2 regions of the Cryptosporangium japonicum genome follow, and region 1 is predicted to be linked to the other one. Evidence: riboswitches for the same ligand, from Rfam matches in the RefSeq annotation. Region 1 holds a riboswitch; the other holds the start of a gene.
What was found. Region 1 has a riboswitch for S-adenosylmethionine ahead of thrC (threonine synthase). Riboswitches for the same ligand answer to the same signal wherever they lie in the genome.
Positions count from the first base shown of each region.

Region 2: another riboswitch for S-adenosylmethionine. It lies ahead of ABD437_RS33090 (aminotransferase class V-fold PLP-dependent enzyme); the one in region 1 lies ahead of thrC (threonine synthase).

Region 1 is NZ_BAAAGX010000029.1:8,644-23,330, reverse strand. Features, by position in the region: gene thrC (threonine synthase) at 45-1,316, opposite strand; SAM riboswitch class I at 1,327-1,457, opposite strand; gene ABD437_RS33330 (sporulation protein) at 1,561-2,352, opposite strand; gene ABD437_RS33325 (ABC transporter permease) at 2,451-3,296, opposite strand; gene ABD437_RS33320 (CocE/NonD family hydrolase) at 3,293-6,103, opposite strand; gene ABD437_RS33315 (AAA family ATPase) at 6,230-8,599, shown strand; gene ABD437_RS33310 (sensor histidine kinase) at 8,637-10,382, shown strand; gene ABD437_RS33305 (DUF3263 domain-containing protein) at 10,390-10,686, opposite strand; gene nagA (N-acetylglucosamine-6-phosphate deacetylase) at 10,871-12,016, shown strand; gene ABD437_RS33295 (Gfo/Idh/MocA family protein) at 12,026-12,991, shown strand; gene ABD437_RS33290 (NAD-dependent epimerase/dehydratase family protein) at 12,981-13,757, opposite strand; gene ABD437_RS33285 (YbaK/EbsC family protein) at 13,799-14,320, shown strand; gene ABD437_RS33280 (S66 peptidase family protein) at 14,317-14,687, shown strand, end outside.
Region 2 is NZ_BAAAGX010000028.1:314,222-328,908, reverse strand. Features, by position in the region: partial or broken gene ABD437_RS33110 (hybrid sensor histidine kinase/response regulator) at 1-983, shown strand, start outside; gene ABD437_RS33105 (DUF309 domain-containing protein) at 971-1,423, opposite strand; gene ABD437_RS33100 (hypothetical protein) at 1,479-2,057, shown strand; gene ABD437_RS33095 (YciI family protein) at 2,102-2,470, opposite strand; gene ABD437_RS33090 (aminotransferase class V-fold PLP-dependent enzyme) at 2,531-3,790, opposite strand; SAM riboswitch class IV at 3,852-3,972, opposite strand; gene ABD437_RS33085 (DUF4334 domain-containing protein) at 3,983-4,459, opposite strand; gene ABD437_RS33080 (cytochrome P450) at 4,545-5,831, shown strand; gene ABD437_RS33075 (TetR/AcrR family transcriptional regulator) at 5,828-6,502, shown strand; gene ABD437_RS33070 (sterol desaturase family protein) at 6,513-7,355, shown strand; gene ABD437_RS33065 (FadR/GntR family transcriptional regulator) at 7,352-8,032, shown strand; gene ABD437_RS33060 (nuclear transport factor 2 family protein) at 8,026-8,532, opposite strand; gene ABD437_RS33055 (MFS transporter) at 8,630-9,679, shown strand; gene ABD437_RS33050 (metallophosphoesterase) at 9,789-10,979, shown strand; gene kstR (cholesterol catabolism transcriptional regulator KstR) at 10,948-11,613, opposite strand; gene ABD437_RS33040 (acyl-CoA dehydrogenase family protein) at 11,799-12,830, shown strand; gene ABD437_RS33035 (acyl-CoA dehydrogenase family protein) at 12,824-13,993, shown strand; gene ABD437_RS33030 (bifunctional MaoC family dehydratase N-terminal/OB-fold nucleic acid binding domain-containing protein) at 13,990-14,687, shown strand, end outside.

The DNA.
Region 1 (14,687 bases):
ACGACCCCGTACTTGAGGCACGGGGTCGTTCGGGACGTCCGGATTCAGCCGAGCAGACCGGCTTCACGCGCTCCGCGCAGCGACGGCGCGATCCGGTGGGTGGGGCCGACCCGGCCCTCGACCGCGTCGGCGGTCTTCAGGCCCTCGCCGGTGTTGAAGATGACGGTCTCGGCGTCCGGGTCGAGCTCTCCCGACTCCACCAGCTTCTTCAGCACCGCGACCGTGACGCCACCCGCGGTCTCCCCGAAGATGCCGGTCGTCTCGGCGAGCAGCCGGATGCCGTCGCGGATGTCGTCGTCGCCGACCGCGGCGATCGAGCCACCGGTACGGCGCACCGCGTCGAGCACGTAGGGCCCGTCGGCCGGGTTGCCGATGTTCAGCGACTTCGCGATGCCGGTCGGCTTCACCGGGCGGACGACGTCGTGGCCCTCGGCGAACGCGGTGTAGACCGGCGAGCAGCCGGCCGACTGCGCGCCGAAGACCGTCCAGTCCCGGGAAGCGACGATGCCGGCCTTCACCAACTCGCCGAACGCCTTGTCGATCTTGGTGAGCAGCGAACCGGATGCGATCGGGACCACGACCTGCGCCGGGAGACGCCACCCGAGCTGCTCGGCCACCTCGTAGCCGAGCGTCTTGGAGCCCTCGGCGTAGTACGGCCGCACGTTCTGGTTGACGAACGCGGTCGACTCGAACGCGTCGTCCTCCTGCAGTTCGCTGGTCAGGCGGTTGACGTCGTCGTAGCTGCCGTCGACGGCGACCAGGCGGGGGTTGTACACCGCGGAGGCGAGGATCTTGCTGGGCTCCAGGTCGGCCGGGATGAACACGGTGGCCTGCCAGCCGACGCGGGCGGCGTGCGCGGCCACCGAGTTGGCCAGGTTCCCGGTGGAGGCACAGGCCACCGAGCTGTAGCCCAGGCCCTTCGCGGCGGTGAGCGCCAGCGAGACCACCCGGTCCTTGAACGAGTGGGTGGGGTTCGCGGAGTCGTCCTTGACCCAGAGCGGGGCGTTCAGGCCGATCGCGGCGGCCAGCCGGTCGGCGCGGACCAGCGGCGTCAGACCCGGGTTGAGCGAAACCCGGTCGTCGGCGTTCTGGCCGACGGGAAGGAGCGGCGCGTAGCGCCAGATGTTCTGCGGACCCGCCTCGATCTGTTCCCGGGTCACCGACGCGAGCGCGTCGGCGTCGTAACCGACCTCCAGCGGGCCGAAACACTCGGCACAGGCGTGGATGGCGATGAGCGGGAACTCCGCACCGCAGTTCCGGCAGCGCAGCACGCGAGCGGGGCTGGTGGTGTCCTGGGCAGCAAGCAGCGACGTCATGGCGAGGCCATCCTCATCTCTCCCGGTTCAACCGGGACGGAGTTGGCACCTGTCGCATCTACCTCGCTGTGCGCGATTCGCTGGATGCGATGGTTGCCGGGGCTTCACCGGGCCGTATCCCTCTGCCCCTCTGGATGAGTTCCTATGAAGTTGTGACGCCCAGTTTACGGCGCCCGCCCAGCGAGCCAAATCGATTCCGCACACTCGGTGGGAGTTACCTGGCTCACTGTGCGGGCGCCATGACTCAGTGGAACATTCCCCTCCGTTGCGTCAGGATCTGCAGGTGCTCGTGGAGCCACTGCTCCCAGTTGAGCTGTTCGGCGCCCGCGTACTGCACGGTGAACCGGTTGTAGGCGTCGCTGCCGGACGTCAGGAAGCCGCCGCGCTTGTCCAGCTCCAGCAGCACGTCCATCGACTGCGGGCCGGAGATGAACGTGACCTCGAGCTCGTTGATCGAACCGGCGTACTGGTGCGCCGGGTAGTACTCGATCTCCTGGTAGAACGGCAGCCGCGACCCGTAGAGCGTGCCCCGCTCCAGGTCGGCGCCCTTGAACTGGAAACCGAGCCGGCTGAACGCGTCGAGCAGGCGGGCCTGCGCCGGCAGCGGGTTGACCTGGATCGGGTCCATGTCGCCCTTGTCCAGCGAACCGGCCAGCTCCAGCTCGGTGCGCACGCCGAGCTGCATGCCGTGCAGCGGGTACCCGTTGACCGTGGTCACCGGCGTCTCCCACGGCACGGCGAGCTCGAACGGAACCGCGTGCCGAGCGCCCGGCTGCAGGCTGAACCGGTGCCCGAGGTGCAGGCGCTGGAACGGCAGCATCGTGTTGTACTCGTAGTCGTCCCCGCCGGCGGACTCACCCTCCACCTCGACCTTGGCGACCAGTTCGAGTTCCACCCGGTCGACGACCATCTCGACGTTGCCGCCACTGATCCGCACCTCGCCGCGGAGCACGTCGCCCGGCCGGGTGTGCGGAGAGGCGAGCACGGTATCGACGGACGCGCCGCCGCCGAACATCGCCGAGAGCTTTTTGAACATCACACGATCCTTTGGGTGCGAAGGTGGTCTGCTGCATGGTCGCAGTCCGCGCCCCGCAAAGGGGCGGACTCGTCAGGGATGCGACTACCGGATGCCGATCAACTGACGATGTCTTTCCGGAGAAAGCGCCACCAGGCCAGGGCGAGAAAGACGGTTGTGTACGCCACGGCCGAAACCGTGCCCTTCACCATGTCCTCGGCCTCGATCGGTGAGGAAAGCAGCGACAGCCACGCCGTTCCGTAACGGGTCGGAAGCAGCGCGCGAAGATCTCCGAGCGCGGTGACCGCTTCCAGAATATTCGAGATGATCCAGAGCATCACCGCGCCGCCGACCGCACCCAATGGCGCATCGGTTCGCACCGAGAGGTAGAACGCGAGTCCGGCTACGGGCAGCAACGTGATTGCGATATAGACGACCGCGAGAACGATGCGGCCGAGCGCTTCGACCGCCGGGATGTCGACGCCGAGCTGGGTACGCAGCGGCCCCCAGCCGAACGCGAGCGTCCCGGCGATCATCGCCACCGTCGGCAGCAACGCGAGCGCGAACCCGCTGTAGGCCAGGCCGACGCTCAGCTTCTGACGGAGCAGCCGGCCCCGCGGAACCGGCGACGCCAGCAGGTAACGCAGCGTCCCCCAGCTCGCCTCGCTGGCCACCGTGTCGCCGCAGAACAGCGCGACCACCACCAGCAGCAGGAAGCTCGACGCCACGAAGATCGAGAACAGCGTGAAGTTCGCGCCGCTCGAGGTGGCCAGGTCGGCGAGGCTGTTGCCCTCCTGCGCCGAGTCGGGGTCGTCGGGCACGCCGATCTTGAACGCCGCCACCAGGATCAGCGGCAGCACGACCAGGAACCCGAGCGCGATCTGGGTGCGGCGGCGGGTGAGCTGACGTGCGAACTCGGCGCCGAACCGCAGCGTCCGTCCTGGCCGGTGAATTGCCGAGGTCATCGTTGCTCTCCCACGAGCTCCAGGAACACGTCTTCCAGCCGACGCCTGGCCACCAGCCGTTCGACGCCGACCCCGGCTCCGACCAGCTCGCGGACGACGTCGCTGCGCTCGGCGCCGGCCAGCTCGACGACCAGGCCGGCACCGTTCGGGTGCACCACCTCGACGCCGGGCATCGCACGCAGGGCGGCCACCGCCGCGTCCTGGTCACCGGCGGCGACCTCCACCAGCACCGACCGCCCTTCGCCGACGATCTCCCCGACCGGACCGGCGGCGACACCGGTGCCCTTGCTGACCACGACGACGTGCGAGCACACCTGCTCCACCTCGGCCAGCAGGTGCGAGGAGACCAGCACGGCCCGCCCGTCGGTGGCGTAGCGGGAGAGCACCGCACGCATCTCGGCGATCTGCGGCGGGTCGAGCCCGTTCGTCGGCTCGTCGAGCACCAGCAGGTCGGGCAGGCCGAGCATGGCCTGCGCGATCGCCAGCCGCTGCCGCATGCCCTGGCTGTACGTCTTCACCTTGCGGTGCACGGCCGCGCCGAGGCCGGCGATCTCGAGTGCCTCCTCGAGGTGGGCCGACTCGGCCGGACGGCCGGTGGCCTGCCAGTAGCGGTGCAGGTTGTCCAGGCCGGAGAGGTGCGGAAGCAGGCCGGGGCCCTCCACGAACGCTCCGATCCGCGACAGCACCGGCGCGCCGGGCAGGATCCGGTGACCGAACACCAGGATCTCGCCGCCGGAGGGCCGGATCAGCCCCATCAACATGCGCAGGGTCGTGGTCTTGCCCGCGCCGTTGGGGCCGAGCAGGCCGACGACCTGACCGGGTTCGACCGTGAACGACAGGTCCCGGACGGCCAGGTAGCCGTCGCCGTAGGCCTTGCGCAGGCCCCGCACCACCAGCGGCGACGAAGCCGCGTCCGGGTCGACCGAGACGTCGAGCCGCCGACGCCGGGCCCGGACGACGAACACCGCGACGACGACGCCGAGCACGACCGCGCCCAGCAGCCCGACCAGCACCCACGTCCACAGCCCGGTCGAGCTCGCGACCGGCACCGGCGCCACCGCGGGCAGGTGCAGGCTGTTGGCCTGCACGGCCACCTGGTAGACGGCCGGCGCGACCGGGCCGGCGTAGGCCTGGTCGGCGGTGGCGATCACCAGGCGGACGCTGTGCCCGGACTCGAACCGGTGCCCGATCATCGGCAGCGAGACCGTGACCAGCGGCGCGGAGTCGATCGTCCGCGGCAGCCCGGTCAGGCGGACCGCGGCCACCGCACCGCCGGGCAGCGTGGCGCGCCCGTCCGCGTCGACGTCGTAGAGCTTGACGAACAGCACGGCCTCACCGGTCGGCGACGCCGCCGCCAGCCGCACCGTCGGCGCGCCCGCGACGTCGACCGCGCGCTCCAGCTCGACGCCGCTGTACGAGGCGAACTGGCCCGGCACGTCGATGCCCGCGCTGGCGAAACTGCTGGTCAGGGCGCCGAAACCGGGGAGCGTCGAGACGCCGGCCGGTGTGCCGTCCGGCGGGTTCGCGATCGGCTGCGGGCTGATGCCGCTCACCCGGACGCGGTAGTCCGGCTCCACCGCCGAGTACGAATCCAGCGTGTAGACCCGGGTGGTCGGCCGGGTGTCCCGGACGCTGATCGCGCCCGCGGTGGTGTAGCTGAACTCGTCCGACGGCGCCGGGCCGCGGCCGTCGAGGTAGTGACGCAGCCAGGACAGTTCCAGCTCGTTGACGCGCTCGGACTCCCGCGTCGACGCGCTCGAGTCGTGCCCACCGGCGTACCAGGCCACCCGGACCGGTGTGCCGTTGGCCGCGATGCCACGCGCGTTGGCGTCGGCCTCGGAGAGCGGGAACAGCGTGTCCTGCTGGCCCTGGACCAGCAGCGTCGGAGCCTTGATCCGGTTCAGCACCGTCGACGGGCTGGAGCGGCGCAGCCGCTCGATGATCGCGGGAGTGGAGCGGCCGGTGGTGGCGACCTGCAGGTACTCGCGGCAGAGGGAAGGCTCGAAGCGACCGCACTGCACCAGCTCGCCGGCCTTCGACACGTCGACGGTCGTCGGGTCGATCGAACCGTTCGCGTCCGGCCGGGCGCCGAGCAGCGCGGCCAGGTCGCCGACGCTGCTGACGCCGCCGCCGCTCGCGCTGCCGAAGAACAGCCCGGCCCAGGAGCGCTTGAAGACGCCGTCCGCCGGGCCGGCGCCGGTGGCCTCCGGGAAGAACGAGTTCGCCAGGTCGTTCCAGGTGATCCGCGGGACGATCGTGTCCACCCGCTGGTCGTAACCGGCCAGCAGGAGGCTCAGCGCGCCGCCGTACGAACCGCCGATCGCCGCCACCCGGGGGTCACCGGACGCGTCCTGGCGGACGTCGTCACGCTGAGCGAGCCGGTCGATGAGCGCCCTGGCGTCGTTGACCTCGTAGTCGGGGCTGTCCAGCGAGATCGTGCCGCCGGAACGCCCGAACCCGCGTGCGCTCCAGGTCTGCACCACGTATCCCTGGCCGGCCAGCCGGCGAGCGTCCGCGGCCACGCTGCTCTTGCTGCCGCCGAAGCCGTGCGCGAGCAGAATCGCCGGCGCCGGATGCGACGCGGTGGCGCTCTCCGGGACGTAGATCGTGGTGTCGAGCGTGATGGGCTCGGTGCGCGCCGGCCCCGACCGCACGGTGACCATCGCGTCGGTCGAGCGCACGGGCTCTCCGGACGGCCAGCGGATCCACACGACGAGCGCGGCGAGGGCACCGATCACGACGAGCGTCGTCACGACGCGCCGCGTGGTGACGACCGCACGCCACCCGGACCGCGCCGGCCCCGGCATCCCACGCGGGGTGGTGTCCCCCGAAGCAGTTTCCACAGCCACACAGTAGGTCCGCGTTCCGGATAGCCGCCTTCTTCCTCAGCCCCGACTCAGCGGTTCGTTTGCCAGACGACGCAGACTTAGAAGGTGACTTCTGAAGCTCCCTCCCTGACCTTGACCGCGAGCCTGCGGTCAGCTGTGCTCGACGCGCGGCGCGGGGTGGTGCGGCTCCATCCGGAAGTGCTCGCCGCCCTCGACCTCAACCCGGGTGATCCGGTGCTGCTGCGCAGCGCGGAGCGCACGTCGGCCGGCATCGCGGCGGTCGGCGACGCGGCGCGCGGGCTGCTGCTCGCCGACGACCTGACGATGGGCAACCTGCGGATCCGGGACGGCGCGCCGGTCGACGTCAGCGCCGCGCCGATCCAGGCGGCACGCACGATCACGGTGTCCGGCGACGCCACCGTGGTGGCCGCCGTCTCGCCGGAGATGCTCCGGCTGGCGTTGCTGAGCAAGGTGGTCACCAGCGGGGACGACGTGTCGCTGCTGCCGCAGGACCTCGACCCGGCGCACCCGCACCGGCCGCTGGTCGAGAGCGCGCGGCGCAGCCTGTCCAACGCGGTCGGCAGCGGCTGGACCGCGGCGCTGCTCACGGTCGTCACCGCCGAGCCGGAGACGGCCGCGCTGATCACACCGGACACGATCGTCACCTGGTCCGAGTCGTCCGGTGGTGGGGTCTGGGGCTCCCGCGGCGCCACCGGCGTCCGGGTCGGCGGACCCACCGCGTCTCCGCGCGCGACCGGCACCCCGGGTTTCGCCGGGACGTTCTCGCCCGGCGTGTCGGGCGCGGCGGGCGCCGCCGCTCCCGCCGCCGCCAAGGCGCGCTCGCGGGACGTCGACAACAGCATGGAGCAGGTGTTCGCCGAGCCCGGAGCGGCGACCGACGAGGAACCGCGGCCGGCGGAGGACCTGATCGGTCTGAAGACGCAGGCCGCCCACCTGACCGAGCTGTTCGACCTCGCGTTCCACCACGGCGAGGTCCTGGAGCGCCTCGGGACCACCGTGCAGCTCGGCGTCCTGGTCACCGGGCCGCCCGGGGCCGGGAAGTCGACGCTCGTGCGGTCGGTCGCGCAGGCCACCGGCGCCACCGTGCTCCGGATCTGGTGCCCGGGACTGGCCGCGGTGGCCCCGGACGCCGCCGCCAACGTGCTGCGCCAGGCCGCCACCCGGGCCGAGCAGCAGCAGCCGACGGTGCTGCTGCTCAACGACGTCGAGGCGCTCGCGCCGCGCACCGACCCGCCGCCGATCGCCACCGTGCTCGTCCAGCTGATCGCCCGGTTGGTCGGCGACGGCAAGACGGCCGTGGTGTGCACCACCAGCCGCCCCGAGGACGTCGACGCCGGCCTGCGTCGCCCCGGCGTGCTCGACCACGAGCTCCGGGTACCGATGCCCGACGCGACCGAACGCCGTGACCTGCTGGCGCTGTTCACACGCAACCTGCCGGTCGCCGACGACGTCTCGCTCGACGACGTGGCCGCACGCACGCCCGGGTTCGTCGCCGCCGACCTGGGGACGCTCGTGCGTGAAGCGGGCGTCCGCGCGGCGATGCGCCAGCGGGACGCCGAGACCCCGGAGATCGCCAAGGCCGACCTGGACGCCGCCGCCCAGTCGGTGCGGCCCACGTCGATGGCCGAATCCACGCTCGAAGTGGCCTCGCTGAGCCTCGACGACGTCGGGGACATGAAAGAGGTCAAGGAGGCGCTGACCGAGTCGGTGCTCTGGCCGCTGCGGTACCCGGACACGTTCACCCGGCTGGGCGTCGACCCGCCGCGCGGGGTGCTGCTCTACGGCCCCCCGGGGTGCGGCAAGACCTTCCTGGTGCGGGCGCTCGCCGGCACCGGGCAGGCGAACGTGCTCGCGGTGAAGGGCGCCGAGCTGCTCACCAAGTGGGTCGGTGAGAGCGAACGGTCGGTGCGCGAGCTGTTCCGGCGCGCGCGCGAAGCCGCGCCGACGCTGGTGTTCCTCGACGAGGTGGACGCGCTGGCCCCGGTGCGCGGACAGTCCACCGACGGCGGCACCACCGACCGGGTGGTGGCCGCGCTGCTCACCGAGCTCGACGGCGTCGAAGGGCTGCGCAACGTCGTGGTGGTCGGCGCGACGAACCGGCCCGACATGGTCGACCCCGCGCTGCTGCGCCCCGGGCGCCTGGAGCGGCTGGTGTTCGTGCCGCCGCCGGACGCCGACGCGCGCGCCGACATCCTGCGGGCCGCGTCGCGCAAGGTGCCGCTCTCGACCGACATCGAGCTGGCCGACGTCGCCAAGGAACTCGACGGGTTCTCGTCCGCGGACTGCGCGGCGCTGGTGCGCGAGGCCGCCCTCGCCGCGATGCGCGAGTCGATGGACACCGCCGAGGTCACCGCCGCCCACCTGGAGACCGCGCGGGGCCGGGTGCGCCCGTCGCTCGACCCGGTGCAGGTCGCGCACCTGGCCGCGTACGCGGAGCACCGGGAAGCGCGGTAGCGAGAAGTATCATGCGGCACGGACGATCGGAGGCACCGTGTCTATGCGCGCTGTCCTACCGGTTCCGGGACACACCGGTCGGGCCGCCCTGGTGGGGGCGGGCGTCGGCCTGCTCACGTTCCTGTGCGGGGTGCCCTACTGGCGTGAACACCTGACCTCGGCCGCCGTCGCGCTACCGGCCGCCGGTGTGTTCGGAGCGGCCGGCGGGCTGCTGCTCGGCACCGGTGACAGCCGTCAGCGCAGCGGTCAGTTACTGCTGGTCGGGGCGGTGTTCGGGGCCTTCGCCTGGACCGCGATCTGGGACAGCGGGATCTGGCCGACGTTCGCGTTCTACGCCGAGGGCATCGGCCTGACCGTCTCCGGCGCCGCCGTGCTGGCCTATCCGGCCGGCCGCCTCGTCGACCGGGCCGACCGCTACTGGGTGTACGCCGCGATCGGCGTGCTGATCGTCGGTGAGCTCGTCGTCGAGCTGGTGTCCCGTCCCGAGTGGAACGACCTGTCCCCCGACGTGTTCTGGCCGACGCTGGTGCCCAACCGCGCGTTGTTCGACGCCGCGATCACCGCGGTGATCGGCCTGCAGGTCGTCCTGGCGGGGTGGTACCTCGTCCTGCTCGTCCGCCGCGGTCGCCGGCTCTCCACCACCGAACGCCCGGCCGCGATCCCGGTGCTGATCGGCACCGGAATCGCCGCCGCCGCGATCGCGTCCACCGCGAGCACCCGGACGTTCACCGACCTGGAGGCGCTGCTCTCGCTCTACGTCGTGCAGAACACGATCTCCGCCGTGCTCGCGCTGGCGGTGCTCTCCGGGGCACTGCGTGAACGCTGGCGCGAAGTGGACGCGCCGCACCGGGTGATCCGGATGACCTCGTCGACGACGTCGGTGGCCACCGTGCGTGACGCGCTCGCGGCGGCGCTGCGTGACCCGCGGCTGCGCCTGTTGTTCTGGGTGCCGACCGAACGCAGCTACGTCGACCGGCGCGGCCACCTGGTGCTCCACCCGTCCGCGACGACCGGGCGGTGGCTGGCCGAGGCGCGAATGGACGATCGGCAGCCGTTGGCCCTGGTGGAGCTGGACGACGCGCTGCGGCTGCGCCGAGGCATGGTCGACGCCGTGCTGCGCGCCGGTTCGCAGGCGCTGCTCACCGCGCAACTGCAGGCCATGGCCACCACCCAGCTCGAACAGGTGCTGGCCGCGCAGGCGCGGGTGGAGGAGCGGGAGACCGCGGAACGGCAGCGGCTGGAGAAGGACCTGCGTGACGGGGCCCAGCAGCGGTTGGCCGCGCTCGCCGAGCAGCTGCGCCGACTCGACGCGCTCGGGGAGCCGGCCCGCTCGGTGGTGGCGTCCTGTCACGACGAGGTGGTGGGCACCATCGAGGACCTGGAGGCGCTGGCCCGTGGTCTGCACCCCACCGTGCTGCGCACCGACGGCCTCGGCGCCGCGCTGGACGAGGTGGCGGGCCGGCTCGGACTGGCCGTCCAGCTGGCGGTCGACGCCGGGCGCAAGCCACCGGCCGTGGAGGCCACCGCGTACTTCGCGCTCTGCGAGGGACTGACGAACGTGGCCAAGTACGCGCCCGAAGCCCGGGTGCGGATCGAGGTGACCGAGGCCGACGGATGGCTGCACGGCGTCGTCGCCGATGACGGGCCGGGTGGGGCCAGAGTGGTTCCGGGTGGCGGACTGGCGGGCATCGACGACCGCATCCGCGCTCTGCACGGCCGGACCCTCGTCGAGAGCGAGGCCGGAGCCGGAACCCGGCTGCGGGTGAGCCTGCCCTGCGGCTAGCGCGGAACTAGAGCCGGACGCCGAGGCGGCGGGCCGAGCGCTGCCGCTGGCGGGCGGCACGCACCCGACGCAGACGCTTGACCAGCATCGGGTCGTGCACGAGCGCCTCGTGCCGATCGATGAGCGCGTTCAGCAGCTGGTAGTAGCGCGTGGCCGAAAGCGAGAACTCGTCGCGAATGGCCTGTTCCTTGGCCCCGGCGTGCTGCCACCACTGCCGTTCGAAGGCCAGGATCGCGAGCTCTCGCTCGTTCAATCCGGACTCTTGACGCTCGGTCAGCACCGATTCCTCCGGCACGTGGTCCATGGACTCTTCGTCTCCTCGGCGCGTCGCGTCGCCAACAGCGGCAGCGACCCCACTCTAGCCACCGATGCGCCCCCGGACGGGGCGGTGTGCACAGTCTGACGTGAGCTCCGATCACCCGGTCGGCCACAATTGGCCGAAGGTACGATGACCAACGGTCACGATTGCGGTCTGGCGGAGGAGCGGCATGACAGTGCTGTCCGACGCCACACTGGTCCTTCCGGTCGGCGTCGTCCAGGGCGGCTGGGTGGCGGTGTCGGCCGGTGAGATCACCGCGGTCGGCGGTCCGGAGCGCTCCCGCCCCCGCGATCCCGACGTCGTCGACCTGGGTGGACGGTGGATCGTCCCCGGCTTCGTCGACCTGCACGTCCACGGTGGCGGCGGGCAGGACTACGGCGGCGCCCGGCCCGACACCGCCGGCGCGATCACCGCGCTGCACCGCGCCCACGGCACCACGACGTCGCTGGCCAGCCTCACCACGGCCCCGCTGGACGAGATGGTGCGGTCCGCCGCGGCCCTCGCCGACCTGGTCGACGCCGGCACGCTCACCGGCATCCACGCCGAAGGGCCGTTCCTCTCCCCCGCGCACGCCGGCGAACAGGACCCGGCCGCGATGCTCGGCCCCGACCCGGACGCATTGGACCGGCTGGTGCGCGCCGGCCGCGGGCACCTGCGTGTCCTGACGCTCGCCCCCGAGCTGCCCGGCGCACTGGAGCTGGTGAAGCGCGCGGTCGAGCAGGGCGTCCAGGTCGCGATCGGCCACACCGGCGCGAGCTACGAGCGGACGCTCGCCGCGATCGAGGCCGGTGCGTCGCTGGCCACCCACCTGTTCCACGCCCAGCCCGGCCCCACCCAGCGCGAGCCCGGCGCGGTGGGCGCGCTGCTCGAACACCCCGACGTGACCGTGCAGCTGATCGCCGACGGCGTCCACCTGCACGACGCGTTGCTCTCGATGGTGTTCCGGCTCTGCGGGGCCGAGCGGGTCGCGCTGGTCACCGACGCGATGGCCGCCGCGGGCGCCGGCGACGGCCGCTACCGGCTCGGCGGCCGCGAGGTCGAGGTGCGCGGCGGCGTGGCGCTGGTCGAGGGCACCGGAGCGATCGCCGGCAGCACGCTCACCCAGGACGCCGCGCTGCGCCGCACTGTCGACGCCGGGGTGCCGGTCGCCGAGGCGGTCACCGCGCTGACGTCGACGCCGGCCCGCGCGCTCGGGCTCGGCCACCGCATCGGCGCGCTCGTGCCCGGCTTCACCGCCGACCTGCTCGTGCTCGGCCCCGGCCTGGAGATCGACGGCGTGATGGTCTCCGGCGCCTGGCACCGAGCACCCCGTTAACCTGGCGATATGAGCAAGCTGCGCTGGGGAATTCTGGGGACCGGGGGCATCGCCCGCACGTTCACGTCGGACCTGCTGACGCTGCCCGACCACGAGGTCGTCGCGGTCGGGTCCCGGGCCACCGGCACCGCCGAGGCGTTCGCCGCCGAGCACGGCATCCCTCGGGCCCACGGTTCCTACCAGGCGCTCGCCGACGACGCCGGGGTCGACGTCATCTACGTGGCCACGCCGCACTCCGGCCACGCGGCGGCCGCGCTGACCTGCATCGCCGCCGGGCGTCACGTCCTGGTGGAGAAGCCGTTCGCCCTCGACGCCGACGAGGCGACGAAGGTCGTCGCGGCGGCCCGCGCCGCCGGCGTGTTCGCCATGGAAGCGATGTGGACCCGGTTCAACCCGGCGATCGCGCTGCTGCGCGAGCTGGTCGACGACGGCGCGATCGGCGAGCTCGTGTCCGTGCAGGCCGACTTCGGCTTCGCCGCGGCCTACGACCCGAAGGGCCGGCTGTGGGCGCCGGAGCTCGGTGGCGGCGCCCTGCTCGACCTGGGCGTCTACCCGGTCTCGCTGGCCTCGATGCTGCTCGGCGAGCCCTCGACCGTGCTGGCCACCGCGGGCAAGGCCGCGACCGGCGTCGACGCCAACACCGGCATCCTGCTCGGCTACGAGTCGGGCGCGGTCGCGGTGCTGCACTGCTCGCTGCGCGGCGACACCCCCACCCGGGCCGAGATCACCGGCACCCGCGGTCGCATCGAGCTCGCACCGCTGTTCTTCCGCGCGACCGAGCTGACGCTGCACCACCGGGACGCCGAGCCCCGGCACGAGACGTTCACGCTCCCCGGCAACGGCTACACGTTCCAGGCCGAGGAGGTGGCGCGCCGCATCCGCGCCGGGCACACCGAGTCCGACCTGATGACGCTCGACGAGACGCTGTCGATCGCGCGGACGCTCGACCGCGTCCGCGCGTCGTTCACTGCTTGACGCCCAGCGGGGCCGTGGTGAACGGGCCGCCGACGAGGTCGGTGGGGTCGCCGGTGACCTCGGCCGCGAAGACCTCGGCGTCGTCCTGCGGGTGGTAGCCGATCGCCTCGCCCTCGGCGAGTGACCACCAGCGCCTGGTGTTCGCCGAGACGCCCCACACCTGGGTGAGGACCGGCGAGGGAGTGCTCAGCGACGCCTCGACGAGCCGGGCCGCGTCGTCGAGCGAGAGCCAGGTGTCCAGCGCCCGGGTGTTCGAGGGCTTGGCCCGGCAGGTGCCGATGCGCAGCGAGACGACGTCGATGCCGAAGCGGTGGTGGTACAGCGCTCCCATCGACTCCTTCGCGGTCTTCGACCAGCCGTACCAGGTGTCGGGAGCGAACGGGGTGTCGGCGGGGAGCGGCCCGGCGCCCTTCCGCGCGAAGCCGACCGCGTGGTTGGAGCTGGCCAGCACCACCCGGGGCACCCCGTGCGTGCGCGCGCCCTCGAAGACGTTCCGGGTGCCTTCGACGTTGACGGCCAGGATGTCGGCGAACGGTGCTTCGCCGGCGAGCCCGGCCAGGTGCACGATCGCGTCCACACCCTCGCAGGCGGCGACGACCGAGTCGGCGTCGGTGATCGAGGTACGCACCGTCTCCTCGCCGGGCGCCGCGTCGCCGAGCGGAGCCACGTCGAGCAGCCGCAGGGTCCGCCCCGGCCGGCCCATCCGGGTGCGCAGCGCCGTGCCGATCAGCCCGGCCGCACCGGTCACCAGCACTACTCCGGCCATGGGGTTCCTCTCGCCGAACGCTTTCGTGGTTGGGTTGCAGCATGCCTGAGACGCTTACCTGGCTACCCGCGGCCGACCACCTCGAACTGCTGGCGCCGCCGGTCGCGGCCGCCGTGAAACCGCTCGGTGACGTCCGGGTGGCGGCGATCGACCCTACCGACGCCGACACCGAGGCGTTCTGCGCCCGGTACGGCGAGCCGCTGGAGGAGTCGGCCAACTGCGTGGTCGTCGCCGGTAAGCGCGGTGGCGTGGTGAAGTACGCGGCCTGCCTGGTGCTGGCCACGACCAGGGCCGACATCAACGGGCTCGTGCGCAGGCACCTCGACGTCCGCAAAGTGTCCTTCGCGCCGCTGGACGAGGTGGTCGAGGTCACCGGGATGGCCTACGGCGGCGTGACCCCGCTCGGCCTGCCGTCGGACTGGCCGGTGCTCGTCGACGCGGCGGTGGCCGCCGGGAGCAGCCTGGTGATCGGCAGCGGTCGGCGCGAATCCAAGCTGCGGGTGTCCGGCGCCACGCTGGCCGGGCTGGAAACCGCGGAAGTGCTGGAAGGACTCGGCCGATGACCACGGTCCCGCGCAAGCTGACGGCCGGCGACCAGCTCCGGGTGGTCGCGCCGTCGTCGTCGCTCCAGCTCATCTCCGACGCCACCCGCGGCGCCGCGATCGACCGGCTGACGTCGGAGTTCGGAGTGCGGGTCACGTTCGGCGCCCACGTGGACGAGACCGGGCCGCTCGGCACCGGGCCGGTCGCCGGTCGGGTCGCCGACCTGCACGAGGCGTTCGCGGACCCGGACGTCGCCGGGATCCTGACGGTGATCGGCGGCTACCACGTCAACCAGCTGCTGCCCCACCTGGACTACGAGCTGATCCGCGCGAACCCGAAGGTGCTCTGCGGGTTCTCCGACATCAGCGCGCTGCAGTGCGCGCTGCT
Region 2 (14,687 bases), on a different contig from region 1:
TCAACGACGCGCTCGACGTCGCCAGGATCGAGACCGGTCGCCTCTCGCTCTCGGTGGAGGACGTGCACGTCGAACCGCTCGTCGAGGAGGCGCTCACGCTGATGCGACCGGCCGCCGAGGACGCCGGGGTCACGCTCGAACGCCCGACGCTGGCCACGACCGGCATGATCGCCCGCGCGGACCGGCAGCGCCTCCGCCAGGTGCTGCTCAACCTGCTGTCCAACGCGGTGAAGTACAACCGGCCGGGCGGCCGCGTCACCGTCGACTTCCACCCGGCCGACGACCAGGGCAGCCGGGTCGCGTCCGACGCCGCGAACTGGCTGCGTGTCACCGTCACCGACACCGGGCTCGGCATCCCCGCCGACCGGCTCGACGACGTGTTCGTCCCGTTCGAGCGGCTCGGTGCCGAGCGGAGCGGGGTCGAGGGCACCGGGCTGGGCCTGTCGCTGGTCAAGAGCCTGCTCGAGGCGATGGGCGCCCGGATCGGGGTGAGCAGCGTCGCCGGGTTCGGCAGCACGTTCCAGATCGATCTGCCGGCCTCCGCGACCGGCCCCGACGACGCGGTGGAGCTGAGCGCAGCCGGGGCCGCGCCGGTGTCCCCGTCCGTGCGCACGTCGACAGTGCTCTACGTCGAGGACAACCCGGCGAACGTGACGCTCGTGCAGCGGGTGCTCAGCAAACGCGAACGGGTCAACCTGGTGGTGGCCCCGGACGGCCCGTCCGGGCTGCGGCTGCTGGAGGAGCTCCGGCCCGCGCTCGTGCTGCTCGACGTCCACCTGCCCGGCCTGTCCGGCGACGAGCTGCTGGCCGCCGTGCGTCATCACGCCGACCCGGTGCTGCGCCGGACGCCGGTGGTGGTGGTGACCGCGGACGTCTCCGGCGGCGCGGAACCGCGGCTGCGCGGAGCGGGGGCGGACGCGTTCCTGGCCAAACCGATCGACGTGCTGGCGTTGCTGGACGAGGTCGACCGTCACGTCAAGTGAGGCGGCGCGGCCTTCTCGGGGGCGTCCCGGTAGGTGTCGTACCAGGTCAGGAGGCCCTGGACGTCGATGCCGTGCGGCGGCGCCGCGGCGTACGGGCGCAGCCGGGCCACCCCGCGGGCCAGCAGCGTCGCCGAGCCGGAACGGTTGCCACGCTGGGCGTGCGTGATGCCGACGCAGAACTGCGCGAGGCCCTGCCAGAGCTCCCGCTCGGCCCTCGGCGCGGCTTTCCAGGCCGCCTCCAGCACCTCGTGGGCGGAGAAGGCGCGCCCACCGTCGAGCAGGCGCTGGGCTTCGGCGAGCGCCTGCGGAGGCGGCAACGGCTCCTCGGAGACCGGGTCGACGCCCCGGGGGTCGCCGTAGGGGAGCGGACGCCCCAGCGCGTCACGGGGCCGGGCCTGGCGTGGCCTCCCCGCGATGTCACGGTCCCGGTCGGTGTTCATGTGATCCACGATATTCGGCTGCGCGGCGACGCCGGATCCGATCCACTGTGGCGTCGTGGAGATCATCATCTCGACGCTGATCAGCGTGCCGACGGGAATTCTGACGTCGTTCCTGTTCTGGTGGTGGTTCACCCGCCGCCTGGCGCCGCGGATCGACTGGTCGGACCTCATGGCCGCGCCGCCGGAGACGGCGTGGACCGGCACCGACCACGACATGCCGCGGATCAAGATCGTGAACACCGGCCGGCGGCACGCGCTCGACCTGCAGGTGTGGGCCCAGTTGCGGTTACCGCACGAGGTGGACGCCTCGGGCTCGCCGGTGTCGCTGATCGAGCTGCCGACGTCGGTGACGTGGCTCCCGCGGCTGCAGCGGCAGAGCTACCGGTACGTCCGGATGTGTCTCGGCCGGGTGCCGCCGGGTGAGCTCGAGCGGTGCGGCGTCGACCCGTCGACCGACCTGCCGACGCTGCTGCGTGAGCACCCCGACGCCGCGGTGCGGGTGTACCTCTTCGCCTACGACGGTTTCAGCGGCGCGCGGAAGATTTTCGTCTCGCCCGACTACTGCGCCGACACCCTGATCATCGGCGCCTTCGAGCCGGGCCTCGCGCTCGACGCCCGGCCGGTACCGACCTGATCCGCGTGCTCGCGCCGCGCGGTGGGCGCGGCGCGAGACGTGGCTCAGGCCTCGGCGGTGGGGGACTCGGCCGGAACGGCGGAGCGGGGCGGGACGCCGGCCACACCGGCACCCGGGGACGCGGTGTCGGAGCGTAACTTCTCGAAGCCGGGCGCGACCCGCGTGGGGTCGAACTCGATGACGGTGTAGTCGGCCAGGCACTTCTCGGCGTAGGGGTCGAGGGAGAGGCGCCGGTTGAGCTCTTCGCGGTCGACGTTGTCGGCGAAGATCACGCCGCCGTGGCGTGGCACCCGCCGGCCGGAGGCGACGAACACCCCGTCGGCGAACTGGCTGTCGAGCCAGGCGAGGTGGGCTTCTTCCTCGGCATCCACTTCGGAGATGTCAGCGACGTAAGTGAGGGTCACAACGAACATCCGCGAACACTATCGGGTACGCGCCAGCGACCCGGTGGATATCCCGTGAAACGTGGATGTTCAGCCGGTCAGTTCGGCGATCCCGGCCAGCAGCCGGTCGACGTGCTCCGGCGTGCTGCCGAGCCCGACGCTGGCGCGTACCGCGGTGGGGCCGAGATCGGCGCCGGCGCGGGCGGAGGCGTCGGCCAGCAGACGCTCGGTGAGCGGGTGGGCACAGAACAGGCCGTCGCGCACCCCGATCCCGTGGCGGGTGGCGAGGTGCGCGGACACGTCCGCGGCCGCCACGCCCGCCACCGCGAAGCTCACGATGCCGACACGGTCGTGGCCGTCGGGGAACGTCCGTAGCTCCTCGACGCCCGGCAGCGTCGCCAGCCCGGCACGCAACCGCTCCACCAGGGCGTTCTCGGCGGCGGCGAGCGCGTCCCGGTCGGCGGCGCCGAGCGCCGCGCCGACCGCGGCGAGCGCCACCGCGCCGAGCAGGTTCGGGGTTCCGGCCTCGTGGCGGGCGGGCCCGGAGTTCCAGTCCACGGCGTACCCGATCAGGTCACCGTCGGTCACCGGGGCGACGTAGGCGGTGGCGCCGCCGCCGGCCAGGTACGGATCCGCGGCGTCGAGCCAGTCGGCCCGTCCGGCCAGCACGCCGGCGCCGAACGGCGCGTAGAGCTTGTGCCCGGACAGCGCGAGGTAGTCGATGCCGTCGGCGGCCAGTGACACCGCCCGGTGCGGCGCGAGCTGGGCGGCGTCGACGGCGATGCGCGCGCCGTGCCGGTGCGCCACCTCGGTCAGCGCGGCCAGCGGCCACACCTCGCCGGTGACGTTCGAGGCCCCGGTGACGGTGACCAGCACGTTCCGGCCGGAGTGGGCCTCCAGCGCGGCTTGGAGTGCGGCAATCGCCTCGGCCGCGCTGCGTGGCACGGGCAGCGACACGGTGCCGCGCCAGGGCAGCAGGTTCGCGTGGTGCTCACCGGCCCAGCCGACGACGGTGGTGCCGGTCGGCAGCGCCCGGGCCAGCAGGTTCAGCGCGTCGGTGGTGTTGCGGGTGAAGATCACGTGGTCGTCCGGGCGGGCGCCGACGAAGTCGCCGATCGTCTGGCGCGCCCGCTCGTAGGCGAGCGTGCAGCGCTGCGACGCCGCGCCCGCGCCCCGGTGCACGCTGGCGTACCAGGGCAGGATCGAGTTCACGGCGTCGGCGGCCGCGGACAGGCAGGGCGCGGTCGCGGCGTAGTCGAGGTTGACGTGGTCGGTGAGCGTGCCGTCGGAGAGCACGACCGGCAGGTCACCCCCGAGCACGGTCAGGTCGGGGGCCGGTCCGGCGGTCACGGCGGGGCGGGCACGGGTCAGCACGAGGCGTCGCTCCTGGCACAGGGGACCCCGGTCAGGAGGTCCGCGCTTGCCCGCCGCGAGGACCGCGGTCGGGCCAGGTCTTCACCCGGGGCACCCCACCGCGAACCGTGGAGGGTTGCCGGCCAGCGAGCCGGGGCTTGACGCTGACACTCATGACCTAGGGCCGGACTATACGCGTTCCAACAGGAAGTAGTAGTGGTGGCCCGCGTGGAAGATCAGCGGCGACTTGCCGTTCATGATCCCCATCAGCGTGCGGTCGTCGACCCATTTGAAGTGGTCGAACACCGGCTGGGCGTCGTACACCATCGTCGCGGTGACCTCGCCGCGGAACTCGACCGCCCAGAGCGAGGCCTCACCGCCGCGACCGAGCGCGAGGTCGGAGAAGAGCGCGCCGTTCTCGTCCCGGCAGATCAGCGGTTTGGCGTCGGAGGCGCTGACGAACGTCTTGCCGTACCAGCGGGCGTCGGCCAGGCCCTGGTGCAGCGGGTGCCCGGTGGCGAAGTCGGCGCCCTTCCACGCCCCGAGGACGTCGTCGACGCGGGCGGTCGGTAACGCGGCCCAGATCTCGTCGAGTTCCTCGGGTCGGACCCCCTCGGTCCACTGGCGTAGTTCGGCGAATCGGGTTCGGGCCTCGGTGAGCTCCATGGGCCGAGATGTTAACGGTGATTCACGTTGACGGCTAGGCGACGTACGGTGTACGTAAGACGTACGTCGTACGTCTGGAGGCTCGATGGAGACCCGAGAGCGCCCGAACCGCCTGCACGCCGAGCTGCTCGCCGCCGGCTCCTGGTCGACGCGGCACGGCGTCGCCCGGCTGGCGATGAACCGTGCCCGCAAGCAGGGTGACCTGCAGGCGCGGCTGTTCTCCGACCGCTCCACCCGGGACGACCCGTTCCCGCTCTACACCCGGATCCGCGACCGCGCGCCGATCGTGCGCGGGTCGTTCCTGGCCGCGACCGCCCACCACCGCATCGCCGAGGCGGCGCTGCGCAGTGACGCGTTCGGCGTCGTCTCCGATCCGGACGCCCTCCCGCCGGCCGCCCGCTGGGTGATGACCCGCCCGCAGCGGACGATCGGCCCGGTGACGCCGCCGTCGATGCTCGCGGTCGATCCGCCGGTCCACACCCGTTACCGCCGGCTGGTCTCCCGCGTCTTCACCGCGCGCGCGATGGCGTCGCTGCGCGGGCGGGTCGGTGAGCTCGCCGACGAGCTGCTCGACCGGGTCGACCCGGAGACCGACCTGATCAGCAACTACGCGAGCATGCTGCCGGTGACGATCATCGCCGAGATCCTCGGCGTGCCGGCCGACATGCGCGCGCAGTTCGTCACCTGGGGGAGCACGGCCGCGCCGGTGCTCGACATCGGACTCTCCTACCGCGAGTACCGCCGGGTGGACCACGCGATCCGTGCGCTCAACGACTGGATGTCCGGCCACTTCGCCCGGCTGCGTTCCGACCCCGGCGACGACCTGATCAGCCGCCTCATCCACGACGACAACGATCTCGACGAGAACGAGCTGCTGGCCATCGCGGGCCTGCTGCTCGCCGCCGGGTTCGAGACGACGGTCAACCTGATCGGCAACGGCGCGGCGCTGCTGATGTCCCACCGCGACCAGCTCGACGGCCTGGAGTGGAGCAACGCGGTCGAGGAGATCCTGCGCTACGAGTCGCCGGTGCAGAACACGGCCCGGCGGGCGCTGCGCGACACCGAGGTCGCGGGCGTTCCGGTGCGCAAAGGCACGTTCCTGTCGATCCTGATCGGCGGCGCCAACCGGGACCCCGCGGTCTTCGACGACCCGGAGCGCTTCGACGTGCACCGCGCGAACGCCCGGGAGCACCTCGCGTTCTCCAGCGGCGTCCACTACTGCCTGGGTGCCTCGCTCGCCCGCATCGAGGGTGAGGAGGCGCTCCGCCGGCTCTTCGAACGCTATCCGGACGTGCGGCCGGCCGGCCCGGCCCGGCGTCGTCCCACCCGTACCCTGCGGGGCTACGACGAGCTGCCGGTGCGGCTGACGTGAACGCCGCGCGCCGCGGTCCGGAGCCGGTGGTGCGGCTGGTGCTCACCCGGGAGCGGATCGTGCACGCCGCGGTCGAGCTGATCGAGCGGCACGGCGTGGACGCGCTCTCGATGCGCGCGGTGGCGGCCGAGCTCGGCGTCGCGGTGATGTCGTTGTACAACCACGTGTCGAACAAGGCCGCGCTGCTGGAAGGCGTGGCCGAGTACGTCGTCGCGGGGCTCGACACGGTGCCGTCGGGAACCGGCGACTGGCGGGCGGAGGCCCGGGCGCTGGTGCGCGCGTTCCGGACGGCGGCCCACGAGTACCCGCACGCGATGCGCGTGGTGCTGACCCACTCGATCGACAGCACCGCGGCGTCGCGGCTGGCCGAGCGGTCGCTCGCGCTGGCGGCGGAGGCGGGGTTCCGGGGCGCCACCGCGGTGCGCATCGTGCACACGCTGATGGCGTACGCGGTGGGGTCGCAGCTGCAGGCGCTCTGGCTCGGGCAGCTGATCGACCGGGTGTCCGAGGGGCCCGGCATGGCCCGCGTGGACCCGGCGCGGTTCCCGCACGTCGTGGCGTCCGCGTCGGCGTTGCTGGCGCACGACCCCGAGGCCGACTTCGAGTTCGGCCTGGACCTGCTGATCACGGCGATCGAGCGACTGGTTGAACCAGTGGACCAATCCACGTAGGCTGCGCGGCATGACCGAATACGTGCTCGTGTTCGCCGTACCGGTTTTTGTGCTGTTCGTAGCGCTGGAGATCGCCTCCTACCGATTCCTGAGCGACGAGAGCGAGCTCGGCTACACCGCGTGGGACACGGTGACGAGCCTCTCGATGGGGCTCGGGTTCCTCGTCGTGGAAGCGTTCTGGAAGATCGTGACGCTCGCGGCGCTGGCCGGGGTGTACGCGCTCACCCCGGTACGGCTCGACCCGACGTCGATCTGGACGTGGGTGCTGTTGTTCGTCGCCGACGACCTGGCCTACTACTGGTACCACCGGTCGCACCACGAGGTGCGCATCCTCTGGGCCTCGCACGTGGTGCACCACTCCAGCCGGCGCTACAACCTCTCCACCGCGCTCCGCCAGCCCTGGACGCCGTTCACCGCGCTGCCGTTCTGGTTGCCGCTGGCGGCGATCGGCATCCCGCCCTGGATGATTTTCTTCCAGCTGTCGGTGAATCTGATATATCAATTTTTCCTCCACACCGAACGCATCGATCGGATGCCGCGCTGGTACGAGGCGGTGTTCAACACCCCGTCCCACCACCGTGTGCACCACGGCACGCAGCAGGTGTACCTCGACCGCAACTACGGCGGCATTCTGATCGTCTGGGACCGGCTGTTCGGCACGTTCGAGCCGGAGGGTGAGCGGGTGATCTACGGCCTGACCACGAACATCGGCACGTACAACCCGATCCGGGTGGCGTTCGGGGAGTACGGGAAGATCGCCCGCGCCGTGCGGGACGCGTCGTGCTGGCGCGACCGGGTGGGCCACCTGCTGCGCGGGCCGGGATGGGCGCCGCCCGTAAAGTCGGTGACGTGACCTTCAGCCCGATCGCGCGCACGGCCGTCTCCGACGCGGTGTACCGGCAGTTGCGTAACGCGATCCTGGCCGGATCGCTGGCGGCCGGATCGGCCCTGCCCGGTGAGCGGGCGCTGGCCGAGGAGTTCGGGGTGGCGCGCCACGGGCTGCGCGAGGCGATCCGGCGGCTGCAGCAGGCCCGCCTGGTCGAGGTGAGCCACGGCGGCGCCACCCGGGTGCTGGACTGGCGGGTGTCCGCCGGGCTGGAACTGCTCGGCGAGTTGGAGCTGCCCGACGAGCTGATCCTGCGCTCGGCGCTGGAGATGCGGCTCGCGATCGGCGTGGACGCGGCCCGGCTGGCGGCCACGCGCGCCACGGCGGGCGCGGCCGCCGAGATCGAGGGGTTCGTCACCGGGTCGGTCGGGGTGACCGACCCGGTCGTGCTGGCCGAGCGGTACGAGCAGTTCTGGCGGTTGATCATCGTCGCCGGGGACAACCTCGCCTACCAGCTGTCGTACAACAGCCTGGTGCTCGCGATGAACCGGAACCCCGAGGTCACGCGCGAGTTGTCCGCACCGGAGGCCGCCGATCTGGCGACCCAGCGGGTGCTCGCCGCGGCGATCGCGTCGGGCGACGTCGACGGCGCCGCCTCGGCCGCGCGGCGGCTGACGTCGGTGATGCTGGCGCGCCTTCAGTGACCGCGGTTCGGGTCGGCCAGCGGCACCAGGGTCCGCTCGCCGAGGCGCGTCATCGCGTGCAGCGGCACGGTCGCGGCCCGGATGACGCGGGCCAGCCCCGGGCGCCCCTGGGCCCGGACCAGCGCCGGCCCGATCGTGCTCATCACCTGCGTGAGCGCGGGCAGCGGGCGGCCGAACAGGGTCAGCTCGACGACGCGGCCCTCGTCGTCGAAGCGCAGTAGCTGCGCCTCCTCGAACGGTTCCTTTCCGGCGCGGCCGGTGAGGAACAGCGACCGGGTGCGCTCGTCGCCGACCTCGGTGTGGTAACGGATGTCGTCGAAGACCTGCATGGCGGCGACGAGCATCTGACGCACCTGTTCGCGGCCTTCGAAGCGGAAGGCGGCGGTGAGCGGGGAGATCGCGACGGCGTTCTCCGCCAGGCAGGCGGTGGCCGCCTCGGCGTCACCGCGCTCCCCGGCCGTGCGCCAGGCGGCGGTCGTGGTTTCGGTGGTGGTCGGCATCGCTACCTCCTCGACGGGGTTGCCGTCGACGGTAGCGCGAATGTCTACACCGTGTCGACGACTATTTCTGTCGTAGGTCGGGGCTAGCTTCCCGGTCGTGGGTCACCTGCTGGCCGATACCCGTCCACTCCGGACCTCACCCGAGTTCCGGAGGGTCTGGGGTGGCCATCTGGTGTCGGCCATCGGCACCGGGATGACCGGGGTGGCGCTGGCGATCCAGGTCTGGGGCATCACCGGGTCGTCGTTCGCGGTCGGCGCGATCGGCCTGGCCACGATGGTGCCGACGCTCGCTCTCGGGCTGCTGGGCGGCTCGATCGCCGACGCCGTCGACCGGCGGCGGCTGGTGCTGGCCACCAGCCTGGGCCTGACGCTGGTGGCGGCGCTGCTCGCCGTCCAGGCCGTGCTCGACCTGCGGCAGCTCTGGCTGCTCTACCTGCTGGCCGCGGCGCAGTCGGGTCTCTCGGCGGTGGACGCGCCGGCCCGGCGTACGTTCGCGCCGCGCCTCCTGCCGCCGGCCCTGATCCCGGCCGCGGCCGCGCTCACCCACCTCGGGTGGCAGGTCAGCGCGCTGGTCGGGCCGCTGGTCGCCGGCAGCCTGCTCGCCGATCTGAACGCGATGGTGCTGGCGATGCCCGCGGCGTTGTTCCCGGCGCTGGCCGACGCCCGGTTCGGCGGTGGGGAGGCGACCGCGGCGCTGCTCTACGCGGCGATCGGTCTGGGTGGTCTGGTGGCGGGCGTGCTGTCCGGCCCGCTGGGCCGGATCCGGCACCAGGGGGCGGCGATGCTGGTGGCGGTCGGGGCCTGGGGAGCGGCGATGGTCGGTCTCGGGGTGAGCCCGGCGCTCGGGCTCGGGGTGGTGTGTCTGGTGGTCGCCGGCGCGGCGGACGTCGTGACGGTGGTGCTCCGCGGTTCGATCCTGCAGCTGACCACGCCCGACGCGCTACGGGGCCGCATCGGCGGCGTCGACTTCGTGGTCGGGGCGGGCGGGCCGCAGCTCGGTAATGCCCGCGCGGGAGCGGTGGCGGCGGTGGTCGGGCCGGCGGCGAGTGCCGCGTTCGGGGGCGTGGCGTGCGTGCTCGGCGCGATCGGGATCGCGGCGGCCATTCCGGCGGTCCGTCGCTACCGCGTCGAGAGCGAGGGCGGCTAGGGCGCCGGTGCGGGTTACGCCGGGTTGGCGGAATCACCGGGAGTAGCGTGCCGTTGGCATTAACGGAGCCGTCGCTCCGCTAGTACGCACCGTCGAACAGGAGTACGTCGTGGCCGAGCCCTCTCCCCGCGTCGCCGACGCCGCCCCGGCACCCACCCCGGAGCGCGGCCGGCGCCCCTCCGCGTTCCTCGGCGTCGTCGTCGTCATCTCGCTGCTGCTCTTCGGCGTGCCGTGGTGGACGCTGCTCGGCCCGGCCAACGACTGGCCGCTCGCCGTCGTGCTGGTCGGGTCGCTGGTGTTCCTGGCCGGCTTCGTCGGGCTGCCGGTCTCGATGATGCGTGGCCACGGCCGCCACGACGACCGGGCCGCGCGGATCGGCGACACGCTGCTCGGCGTCGTCTGGGTGCTGTTCGTCTGGTCGTTGATCGGCACCGTGCTGCGGCTCGCGCTGGGGCTGGGCGGGGTCGACGACGCGCCCCGGATCGCCGCGGTGTTCACGCTCGTCGTGAGCGCCGTGCTGCTGGCCTGGGGGCACTACGAGGCGATGCGTGTCTCCCGCGTCCGCGAGGTCGACGTCACGCTGCCGCGCCTGGGCGCCGGGCTGGACGGCACCCGCGTGGTGCTGATCGCCGACACCCACTACGGCCCGATCGACCGGGCGGAGTGGTCACGCAAGACCGCGGAGCTGGTGAACACGCTCGACGCGGACGTCATCGCGCACGCCGGTGACATCGCCGACGGCACGCCCGACCAGCGCGCGGAGCAGGCCGCGCCGCTCGGCACGCTGAACGCCACCCTGGCCAAGGTGTACGTCACCGGCAACCACGAGTACTTCAACGAGGCCCAGGGCTGGCTCGACCGGATGACCGACCTGGGCTGGAACTCGCTGCACAACCGGCACGTGGTGGTGGAGCGCGGCGGCGACCGGCTGGTGGTCGCCGGCGTCGACGACGTCACCGCGAAGTCCTCGGGGCTGCCCGGCCACCGCACCGACCTCGCGGCGGCGCTGGACGGCGCCGACGAGGAGTTGCCGGTGCTGCTCCTGGCCCACCAGCCGAAGTTCATCCGGCACGCCGCCGAGGCCGGCATCGACCTGCAGGTGTCGGGGCACACGCACGGCGGCCAGATGTGGCCGTTCAACTTCCTCGTGCGGCTCGACCAGCCGGTGGTGCGTGGCCTGTCGCGGCACGGCGAGCGTACGCAGCTCTACACCAGCGGGGGCACCGGTTTCTGGGGCCCGCCGTTCCGCATCTTCGCGCCGAGCGAGATCACGGTGCTGACGTTGCGCTCCGCTCGCTGACGTTGTCCAGGAGGAGGTGCACGGTGAGTTCGAGGCGGGCCGCGACGTCGCTGACCGAGGCCCGCCGGGTGACCCAGGCGACCAGGTTGGAGAGCCACACGTCGCCGATCACCCGGGCGATGGCCAGGTCCTCGGCGTTCGGCTCCTCGTGGATGGCCTGCCCGAACATCCGCTCCATCAACCGGGCCACGGTGTCGACCTCGGCCGACACGCTGGCGTCGGCGAACATGAACGCGCGCGTCATCGCCTCGGTGAGCTGCGGGTAACGCTGCAGCTTGCGGGTGACCCGCCCGAGCACGAACAGCACCCGCTCGCTGGGCGTCTCCCCGGGGATGTCGATGCGGTCGAGCCGCTCCTGGGCGTTCTCGAACTCCCGGGCGAGGCCGGTGACCAACAGGTGGTTCTTCGAGGGGAAGTACCGGTAGAGCGTGCCCAGCGCGACGTCGGCGTTCTCGGCGACCGCGCGCATCTGCACGGCCTCGTAGCCGCCCTTGGTGGCCAGCGCGATCGTGGCGTCGAGCATCCGCTTGCGCCGGTCGCGCTGCGCGGCCGAGCCGAGGTCGTCCTCGGTGAGTGCGTTGAGCGTGTTGAGGACGCTCGGCCCGCCACCGCGCGCACGAGATGGTCCGGCCATCGGGTTCTCCCTGGGTCTCAGCGATACCCGCACAGAATACCCCGAGCCAGGAGTCACACGTTCTAGTGTCGGGGGTCCGTCACGTTCCCGTAACGCACGATCGTCCCTTCGTGACAGTGGAGAAACCGTTCTCTTCACCGCGGAACGCCGCGACGCATGGATAGAACCTGTTCTAGTATCCGGTGGTGGACTTCACTGCCGAACCACCGCTGCGTGACGCCGCGGAGCTGGCCGCGCTGGTGGTCGAGCGCTCCGCCGGCGACGGACTGTGGGACGCGCTCGTCGACGCCGGGCTCGTCGAACTCTCGTTACCCTCCGGCGTCGGCGGCGACGATCTCGGGCCCGCCGGAGCCGCGGCCGTCCTCACCGAGCTCGGGCGCCGGGCGGCCTCCACCCCGTTCTACGCGACGCTCGGCGTCGGCGCGCTGACGCTGGCCCGGTGCGGTGCGGCCGAGCAGCTGCTCCGGCGCGTCGTCGACGACGGCACCGTGATCACCGCGGCGTTGCACGAACCCTCGGCGCCGTTCCCGGCCGAGCCCCGCACGGTGGCCGACGGCCGCTCGGTCTCGGGGGTCAAGGTGGGGGTCCCGGACGCCGACGCGGCCGAGTACGTGCTGGTGCCGGTGGCCGGCCCGGCGCTGCTGCTGGTGAACCTCTCCTCGCCGGGCGTGGACGTCTCCCGGGTACCGGGCGCCGGGCCGAACGCGCCGTACCGGGTGGCGTTCGACGCGGTGCCGGCCGAAGCCGTGGTCGGCGGGGCCGACGCGGTGCGTGACCTGTACCGGCTGGCGCTGGCGGCCGCGGTCAGCTACGCGGACGGGCTCCTCGCCGGTGCGCTGGAGCTGACCGTGGCGCACGTGGCCGCCCGGCACCAGTTCGGGCGTCCGCTGGCCACGTTCCAGGCGGTCGCCCAGCAGATCGCCGACGTCTACCTGGCCTCGCGCACGCTCCACCTGCTGGCGCAGTCCACGGTCTGGCGGCTGCAGCACGACCTCGATCCGGGCACCGACGCCGAGGTGGCCGCGTACTGGGTGGCGACCGAGCTGCCCGCGGCGATCGGCACCTGTCACCACCTGCACGGCGGTCTCGGCCTCGACCGGGACTACGCGCTGCACCGGTTCTCGGCCGCGGCGAGCGACCTCGCGCGGCTCGTCGGGGGCCCGTCGGACACGCTCGACCGGCTCGGCGCGCGGTACCTGGGGGGCGAGAAGTGCTGATCGATCTGACGCCGGAACAGCGGGCGCTGCGCGACGAGATGCGCGCGTACTTCGCCGGTGTGCTCTCGCCCGCCGAGCGGAGCGCGATGCTCGTCGACCGGCACGGCCCCGAGTACCGGGACCTGATCCGCCGCCTGGGCCGCGACGGGTGGCTCGGGCTCGGCTGGCCCACCGAGTACGGCGGGCGGGGCCTCGGCCCGGTCGAACAGCAGCTGTTCGTCAACGAGGCCACCCGCGCCGACGTGCCGCTGCCGTCGGTGACGCTGGAGACCGTCGGCCCGACGTTGCAGCGCTTCGGCACCGAGGACCAGAAGGCGAAGTTCCTGCCCGGCATCCTGCGCGGCGACGTCCACTTCGCGATCGGCTACACCGAGCCCGAAGCCGGCACGGACCTGGCGTCGCTGCGCACGCGAGCGGTCCGCGACGGCGCCGACTACGTCGTCAACGGGCAGAAGATCTTCACCACCGGCGGGCACGACGCCGATTACGTCTGGCTGGCCTGCCGCACCGATCCGGACGCGCCGAAACACCGCGGCATCTCGATCCTCATCGTCGACACCCGCGACCCCGGCTACTCGTGGACGCCGATCATCACGTCCGACGGCGCGCACCACGTCAACGCCACGTACTACCGCGACGTGCGGGTGCCGGTCACGATGCGTGTCGGCGAGGAGAACCGCGGCTGGCGGCTGATCACCACCCAGCTCAACCACGAGCGGGTGATGCTCGGCCCGGCCGGGCGGCTCGGCGGCCTGCTCGACCGGGTGCGCTCCTGGGCGTCCACCCGTACCGACCCGGACGGCACGCCGCTGCTCGACCGCCCCGACGTACGCCGCTCCCTCGGCCGGGTGCACGCGTTCCAGCGCGCCAACGAGCTGCTCAACTGGCAGGTGGCCGCGGCGGCCGGCGGCTCGGGGGAGATCGCCGACGCGTCCGCGTCGAAAGTGTTCGCCGCCCAGGCCGCCCAGTGGGCCGGGCCGCTGCTGGAGGACGTCGTGTCCCGCCACGGCGACCCGGCCGACCCGGAGACCGCCGCGCTGCTGCGCTGGCTCGACGTCCACCGCAAACGCAACACCGTGCTGACGTTCGGCGGCGGCGTCGACGAGATCCAGCGCGAGCTCATCGCCACCGCGGGCCTGGGCCTGGAGAGGGTGCCCCGATGACCGACATCCTCGAAGCCGCGGAGAAGATCCGGGCCCGCGGCGAGAGCGCGCCGTTCGTCGCCCGCGACCCGGTGAACGAGCCGGTGATGCACGCCTGGCTCGACGCGCTGGGTGACCCGAACCCGATCTACGTCGACGAGGACGCGGCGCGCGCGGCCGGTCACCCCGGCGTCGTCGTGCCGCCGGCGATGATCCAGGTCTGGACGATGCCGGGCCTGGGGCGGGTACGCGACGCCGACGACCCGCTCTGGCTGATGCTCGGGGTGCTCACCGAGGCCGGCTACCCCTCGATCGTCGCCACCGACTGCGACCAGACCTACCACCGCTACCTACGCCCCGGCGAACAGCTGACGGTGCGCTCCCGGCTGGGTGAGGTCACCGGTCCGAAGCAGACCGCGCTCGGCGAAGGCTGGTTCGTGACGACGCACAACACCTGGTACGCCGGCGACGAGCCGGTCGCCGAGATGGCGTGGCGGGTGCTGAAGTTCCGCCCGGCACCTCCGCCGCCGGCCGTGCTGCGCCCGGTGGTCAGCACGGACACCGCGTTCTTCTGGGAGGGCACCGCGGCCGGTGAGCTCCGCATCCAGCGGTGCGAGAAGTGCGGAACGCTGCGTCACCCGCCCGGGCCGTTCTGCCGGTCGTGCGGCTCGGAGTTCACCGGCTACCTCGTCGCGTCCGGGCGCGGCACGGTGTT